Regions from separate parts of the Methylobacterium sp. A49B genome, predicted to be linked through region 1. Evidence: riboswitches for the same ligand, from Rfam matches in the RefSeq annotation. Region 1 holds a riboswitch; the other holds the start of a gene.
The links. Region 1 has a riboswitch for thiamine pyrophosphate ahead of thiC (phosphomethylpyrimidine synthase ThiC). Riboswitches for the same ligand answer to the same signal wherever they lie in the genome.
Positions count from the first base shown of each region.

Region 2: linked by a shared signal. The riboswitch ahead of thiO (glycine oxidase ThiO) and the one ahead of thiC (phosphomethylpyrimidine synthase ThiC) in region 1 are both predicted to bind thiamine pyrophosphate.

Region 1 covers NZ_JBKFBO010000117.1:30,577-33,978, forward strand. Annotated here, with positions in the region: gene thiC (phosphomethylpyrimidine synthase ThiC) at 1-1,630, opposite strand, end outside; TPP riboswitch at 1,701-1,806, opposite strand; gene ACLBX9_RS21420 (alpha/beta hydrolase) at 1,905-2,735, shown strand; gene ACLBX9_RS21425 (restriction endonuclease) at 2,758-3,132, shown strand; gene ACLBX9_RS21430 (helix-turn-helix domain-containing protein) at 3,257-3,402, shown strand, end outside.
Region 2 covers NZ_JBKFBO010000117.1:348,507-351,908, reverse strand. Annotated here, with positions in the region: gene thiG (thiazole synthase) at 1-423, opposite strand, end outside; gene thiS (sulfur carrier protein ThiS) at 426-638, opposite strand; gene thiO (glycine oxidase ThiO) at 635-1,858, opposite strand; TPP riboswitch at 1,923-2,051, opposite strand; gene ACLBX9_RS22885 (glycosyltransferase) at 2,614-3,402, shown strand, end outside.

The DNA of each region.
Region 1 (3,402 bases):
CCGTGTCCGGATCGAGGCCGAGGTTGAACTGGTCCTCCCAGCGGAAATCGAACCGGGCGCGGCTCAGCGCGTCGTCGCGGAGCTGCGCGGCCGGGTGCCCCTTGGCGAGATCGGCGGCGTGGGCGGCGATCTTGTAGGTGATGACGCCGGTCTTCACGTCGTCCCGGTCGGGCAGGCCGAGATGCTCCTTCGGCGTGACGTAGCAGAGCATCGCGGTGCCGAACCAGCCGATCATCGCGGCGCCGATGCCCGAGGTGATGTGGTCGTAGCCCGGAGCGATGTCGGTGGTCAGCGGGCCGAGGGTGTAGAACGGCGCCTCGCCGCACTCCTTCAGCTGCTTCTCCATGTTGACCTTGATCTTGTGCATCGGCACGTGGCCGGGGCCCTCGATCATCACCTGGCAGCCCTTGTCCCAGGCGATCTTGGTCAGTTCGCCCAGCGTCTCCAGCTCGCCGAATTGCGCGGCGTCGTTGGCATCGGCGATCGAGCCGGGGCGCAGGCCGTCGCCGAGCGAAAACGACACGTCGTAGGCCCGCATGATGTCGCAGATCTCGTCGAACCGCTCGTAGAGGAATGATTCCCGGTGCCCGGCGAGGCACCAGCGGGCCATGATCGAGCCGCCGCGCGAGACGATGCCGGTGACGCGCCGCGCGGTCAGCGGAACGTGCGCGAGCCGCACGCCGGCATGGATGGTGAAGTAGTCGATGCCCTGCTCGGCCTGCTCGATGAGGGTGTCCTTGAACACTTCCCAGTCGAGCTTGAGCGGGTCGCCGCCGACCTTCTCCAGGGCCTGGTAGATTGGCACCGTGCCGATCGGGACCGGGCTGTTGCGGATGATCCACGAGCGGATGTTGTGGATGTTGCGGCCGGTGGACAGGTCCATGACCGTGTCGGCGCCCCAGCGGATCGACCAGACCAGCTTTTCCACCTCTTCGGCCGCGGACGACGTCACCGCGGAGTTGCCGATGTTGGCGTTGATCTTGACCAGGAAGTTCCGGCCGATCGCCATCGGCTCCAGCTCGGTGTGGTTGATGTTGGCCGGAATGATCGCGCGGCCGCGGGCGATCTCCTCGCGGACGAAGTCGGGGGTGATGAACGGCGGCACCGACGCCCCGAAGCTCTGGCCGTCGGCGAGAGCCGCCTCCGCGCCCTCCAGCATCTGCTCGCGGCAGGCGTTCTCCCGGTGGGCGACGTAGATCATCTCCTCGGTGATGATCCCGGCGCGGGCGAACTCGTACTGCGTCACCATCTGGCCGGGGGCCGCCTTGCGGATGGTCCGCTCGGCGGGGCAGGGGGCCACGAGCTTGTCGCCGGCGAAGCCGTTGTCCTCGGGCTTCACCGCCCTGGGCTCGACAGACGCGTAGCCACGGCCCGCGAGCCAGGGCTCACGCACGCCCGGCAGACCGGCATTGAGGTCGATGCGCGCGTCGGTCTCGGTATAGGGGCCCGACGGGTCGTAGACCCGCACCGGCGCCTCCTTGGGATCGGAGAGGGCGATCTCGCGGTAGGGTACGCGGATATCCGGCCGGCCGGCCGGGCTCGCGTAGACCTTGCGCGATCCTGTGACCGGACCGGTGGTCACGGCCTCGGGGCTGCCTTTCACGTCCTTGGGGAGAACGGGTGCGTTCATCGTGGGCCTCTCCTCGTTCTGGAGCGGTCCGGTCCACGCGATGGGTGAGATGAGATCCGGCTGCACGCGTGCGACCGCAGGTTCCCGTCCCTCCGCCGGTATGAGCCGGATCAGGTTCAAGGGTCAGGGCAGCGTGCCCAATCTCAGCCCCCTGCGGGGCCCCCCTCGGAACGGTTCAAGATTCGGGCCCGGAGAAGCCTTTGTCAATGCGGGGCCCGGATCGTAGAGGAAAGATCCGATCCATCCGTCGCCCGGTCGCCGCCGCCTGCCCGATATGCGTCTCCTGATCGGCCTCGGCCTCGCGATCGGACTGGTCTACGGCGCGGCCCTGGCCGTACTGGCGCTCAACCAGCGCCGATTCCTCTACCCGGGCGCTTTTCGAGCGCCTGTGAATCTGCCCACGCCCGAGGGGGTCGCGGCGATCACCGTCGTCACAGAGGATCGGGAGCGGCTGCACGCCCTGTGGCGACCGCCGGCCCCGGGCTGCGCGGTCGTCGTCAGCTTCCACGGCAACGGCTCTTACCCCGAGCCGCACGCGGAACGCTTCGCCGCGGGCCCCTGGCGCGCGGGCGGCTGGGGCGTGCTGGCGCCGGCCTATCGCGGCTACCCCGGGTCGACCGGAATGCCCAGCGAGGACGGCCTGATCCGCGACGGCCTGGCCGCCGTCGCCGCCGCCGCGGAGCGCGCGCCGGGCTCGCCGATCCTGGTGCACGGTCATTCCCTGGGCGCTGCCGTCGCGATCGCGGTGGCCGAGCGCGTGCCCGCCATCGGCCTCTACCTGGAGGCGCCGTTCGACTCGATGACCCACGTGGTGCGGCTGCATGTCCCGCTGGTCCCGTCCTGGTTCCTGCGCGACACCTACCGCTCGGACCGGCGCATCCGCGCCGGAGCCGCCCCCGTCCTGATCATCCAGGGCCGCGATGATGGGATTGTCCCGGCCAAGCTCGCCCTGGCGCTGTCCCGGGCCGCGGGACCTCGGGCGCGGTTCGAAGTCATCCCGGGCGACCACGTCTCCATCCTGGGCGTCCGGGATCACGACGCCGAGGCGCTGTTCCGCGGCGGCTTGGACGCGGCCTGCACCGGGGCCGACGCGGCGGTGCGGTGACGATGGAACGAGGAGGAGGCGGATGGTCGGCCGGCGCGCCCGGCGCTGGAGCGCCGATGACCCCGAGACGCACGGCGCCGCGGCGCGGGTCGACCCGGTCTGTCCGCTCTGCGAGCGGCCGATCCCGCCCCGTGCGCGCTCCAGCCTCCATCACCTGACGCCGAAGCTGAAGGGCGGCACGCATCGCGGGACGGTCCGGCTGCACCAGATCTGCCATTCGGCGATCCATGCCCGCTACAGCGAGGCCGAGATCGCCAAGCGGCTCGCCGACGTGGAGGCCTTGCGGTCGGATCCTGAGATCGCCCGCTTCCTCGCCTGGGTTCGCGGGAAACCCAACGATTTTCACACCGCCACGCGCATGACCCGCGAGCGGCGCGGGGCCAAGCGCCGGACCTGATCGAAGACCCGGGATGGGCGGCACGCCCCTCAGATGCGCCTGCCCTGACGATTGCGCGACCGATCTTGAGCCGGTCCGGTGTGGCGCCTAGAGTCGCGGCCAGTTTTCGCCAGTCGACGCGTCGATGCGCTCTCTGATCTCGACCTCCGGCATTGCATCGCGCAAGAAGTTCGACGTCTGGCGCGATGTCTCGTACGAGCGGCTCGTCCCGAGCGAGGCGAGAAAAATCGGGGATTCGGTGTTCGAGGGGTCGCTTGAGGCGGCCGATAT
Region 2 (3,402 bases), 320 kb from region 1:
GGGCAGCACCACGAAGCCCTCGTCCACGAGGTGGCGGCAGGCCTCGATCAGCTCGGTCACGTCCGGATAGAGCGTCTCCCGGTCGCCGATGACCTCGACCTTGATCCAGTTGGTGTCGAGAGCCTCCCGGGCCAGCTCGGCGGTCATGATCGCGTCGCGTGCAGTCTCGCAGCCGGCGGTGTTGGGCAGGAAACGCTTGCCCTTGAGGATCTTCACCGTATCCGAGCCGTGGCCCTGGAGAGAAACCCGGCGAATCGAGGCCGTCACCACCTCGGCGCCGCTGGCCTGCACGGCATCGCGCATGATCGCCTGGGTGGGGTAGCCGGCGGTGCCGATGAACAGCCGGGACGACAGGTTCACGCCGGCGATGGTCAGGCTGCCCTCCCCGCTGTCGGGGTGCAGCGGCGTGACGGTTCGGTCCATTCTCAACCTCCCTGCATGGCGCGGACGATCTCGACGCGGTCGCCCTCCGCGATCGGCGTCTCGCCCCAGTCCCGGCGGCGCAGCACCCGACCGTTAAGCGCGATGGCGACGCCCTGCGGACTCTCGATCCCCGTCTCCTCCGCCTCCAGGCGGAACAGGGTGTCGACGGTGTCGGCCTCCCGCTCGCGGGGCTCGCCGTTGATGAAGAGCCTCATGCCGATTCCCTCAGAGGCTCGGCCCGTCCGAACCGTGCCCGTCCGAAGGGCCGGGCGATGGCCGGCAACGTGCCGTGCGTCACCAGCTCGGCGATGGCTTCGGCGGTGGCGGGGGCGAGCAGATAGCCGTTGCGATGGTGACCGGTGGCCACGACCAGGCCGGGGGCGAGTTCGTCGAGGATCGGCGCGTCGTCGTCCGAGGTGGGTCGGTAACCGCACCAGACCGCTTCGACCTCCATCTCCTCGATGCCGGGGAGGACACGCCGAGCCCCCTCCAGCAGCGCGTAGAGTCCACCCGCGGTCACGCCTGGCCGGAAGCCGCAATCCTCCACGGTTGCGCCGACGATGAGCTGGCCGTCGCTTTTCGGGGCCATGTGGACCTGCTCGGTCCAGACCATCCGGGCAAGCCCGCCCGTGCGCGCGGTGGTGCGGAGGGCGAGCGATTGTCCTTTCAGCGGTCGGACCGGCAGGGCGAGGCTCTCCGGCAACAGGCCTCCCTCTCCGCTCCAGGCGCCGGATGCCAGAATGACGGTGCCGGCCGCTATGCCGTGCTCGCCGGCACGGATGCCCGTTACGCGGCCCCCCGACCAGTCGAGACCGCTGACGGGCGTCCGCTCGGCGAGGAGCACGCCGGCCCGGCGACAGGCCTCGCCGAGGGCGGCCATGACCAACCGGGGATCGACCTGATGGTCCAGGTTGCAGTGGATCCCGGCGGTGACCGACGGGCGCAGGCCCGGCTCCAGCCGCCGGACCTCGCTGCCCGGGAGCCAAGTCGCTTCGAGCCCGGACCGCCTCTGGAGATCGTAGCGGAAGCGCAGGCGCTCGACCTCATCCCGGCCGATCGCCAGCACCAGGGTGCCGTCCGGACGATAGTCGATCGCCCCGCCCGACTCGGCCTCCAGGGCATCGCGGAAATCCGGCCAGAGCCGGAGCGACTCAAGGGCGAGCGGCAGCAGCGGGTCCGAGCCGGGCTCGTGCTCGGCGGCCGGCGCCAGCATGCCTGTGGCCGCAAGGCTCGCCCCCGCCCCGATCGTCTCCCGCTCAAGCACCGTCACGGTGCGTCCTGTCCGGGCGAGCCGCCACGCGATCGACAGCCCGATCAGCCCGCCGCCGACCAGGGCGATGTCGGTGCGGGCCGGCAGAGCAGCTGACGCACCGAAGCCGTCCGCGCTGCGGCGGCGGCCGATCGGTGAGTCGGGACGGTTCAGGGGCACTGGCATCTCCGCGGATTGCCGCCGCGGGGATCGGGCCGTGCGCTTCTGTGAGAAGCTGTGGCCTACCCTGCGGGCGGCCGCGGTCCAATCCCTACGCCGGTATGAGCCGGATCAGGTTCGAAGGATTTCCGCGCCGCAGGTCCTGACGGACGTGCCAGCGGTTTCTCAGCCCCTTGCCGGGGATCTCCCTGGAACGGGTACAGATGTGGTCGCCGGAAGGCTTGTGGTCAACCCCGTCCTTCGGGGCGCGACCAGTTGCGGCGGCATCCGTATCGCTGCCGTCACCAAAAAGCGCCGAGATGAGGACGCGATCGCGACGGCGACGGACAGGCTCAGAGCACGATGCGTCTCGCCCCAAAGCCCGACGTCGCGGGCGAGCGTGCGATCCGCGACGCGTTGCCGGCCCCGGAGGGCGAGGTCACGCCGGTGGCGTCGTGCAGAAGTCCATATTTACGTGCCAGCGGGCGAGCGCAGCGCATCCCAACACGGTTTTTGCGATCTCGATGCTCGATGGACCGTAGGCGAGCGCATGTGAAATCATCGATCAAGCAGTAAATTCTGAATAATAATTCTTTTACTGAGGTCTATATATGTAATTAGAGGCTTGTATATTGCTAATAATGGGATTCAACCGTTCAAAAATCAGAATTATTCTCCAAAATTTTCTCCATGTTCTCGGAGTTGATACGGCAATGGCTTTCCGTTCATGATGCGTCAGCTTGAATCAGCGCCCCGTTGAGCGCTCTTTTCTCAGGTCGGTCATGAAAGAATTCAGTGCAACGGTTTGTCTTTCGATGATCGTGAGGAATGAAGCGCCAGTTATAAAGCGTTGTCTCGACTCGGTAATCCCCTTTATCGATCACTGGATTATCGTCGATACGGGATCGACCGATGGAACACAGGAGAAGGTCCAAGCGGCGCTGGCTGGTCTGCCGGGCACGCTCGTGGAGCGGCCCTGGGTGGACTTCGCCTACAATCGGAACCAGGCGCTCACGTTGGCCCGGCCCCATGCCGACTACTCGCTGATCATCGACGCCGCCGCCGAACTCATCATCCCGGACGATTTCGTGCTTCCGAAACTGCAGGATGCTGGATACACTTTCCAAATCGTGGAAAATCGAGTTCAATACAGACGGATCCAGCTCGTAAGCAATAAATTGAACTGGTGTTATCGGGGTGTCATTCACGAGTTTCTGGAATGTTCCGGCAATCCGGAGACACCGGCGCTGCCGTTGTCCATGCGCTACGGCGACGACGGGGCGCGGCATCGCGACCGAGTGACCGAACTGCGCGACATTGCGGCGATGGAGAAGGCTCTATCGACCGAAGCAGATCCGTTCCTGATCTCACGCTATACGTTCTATTTGGCAAGATCGTACCGCAATACGGGCCAGCATTTCAAAGCTCTCGACCACTTCTTGCGGCGAGGCGAATTTGGATTCGACGAGGAAGAGGTTTACCTGAGTCTGCTCGAGGCCGTGTGTATCATGGAGAAGCTCGGCGCACCGGCCGAATCCGTTTTGAAGATGTATGATCGGATCATAGCAATC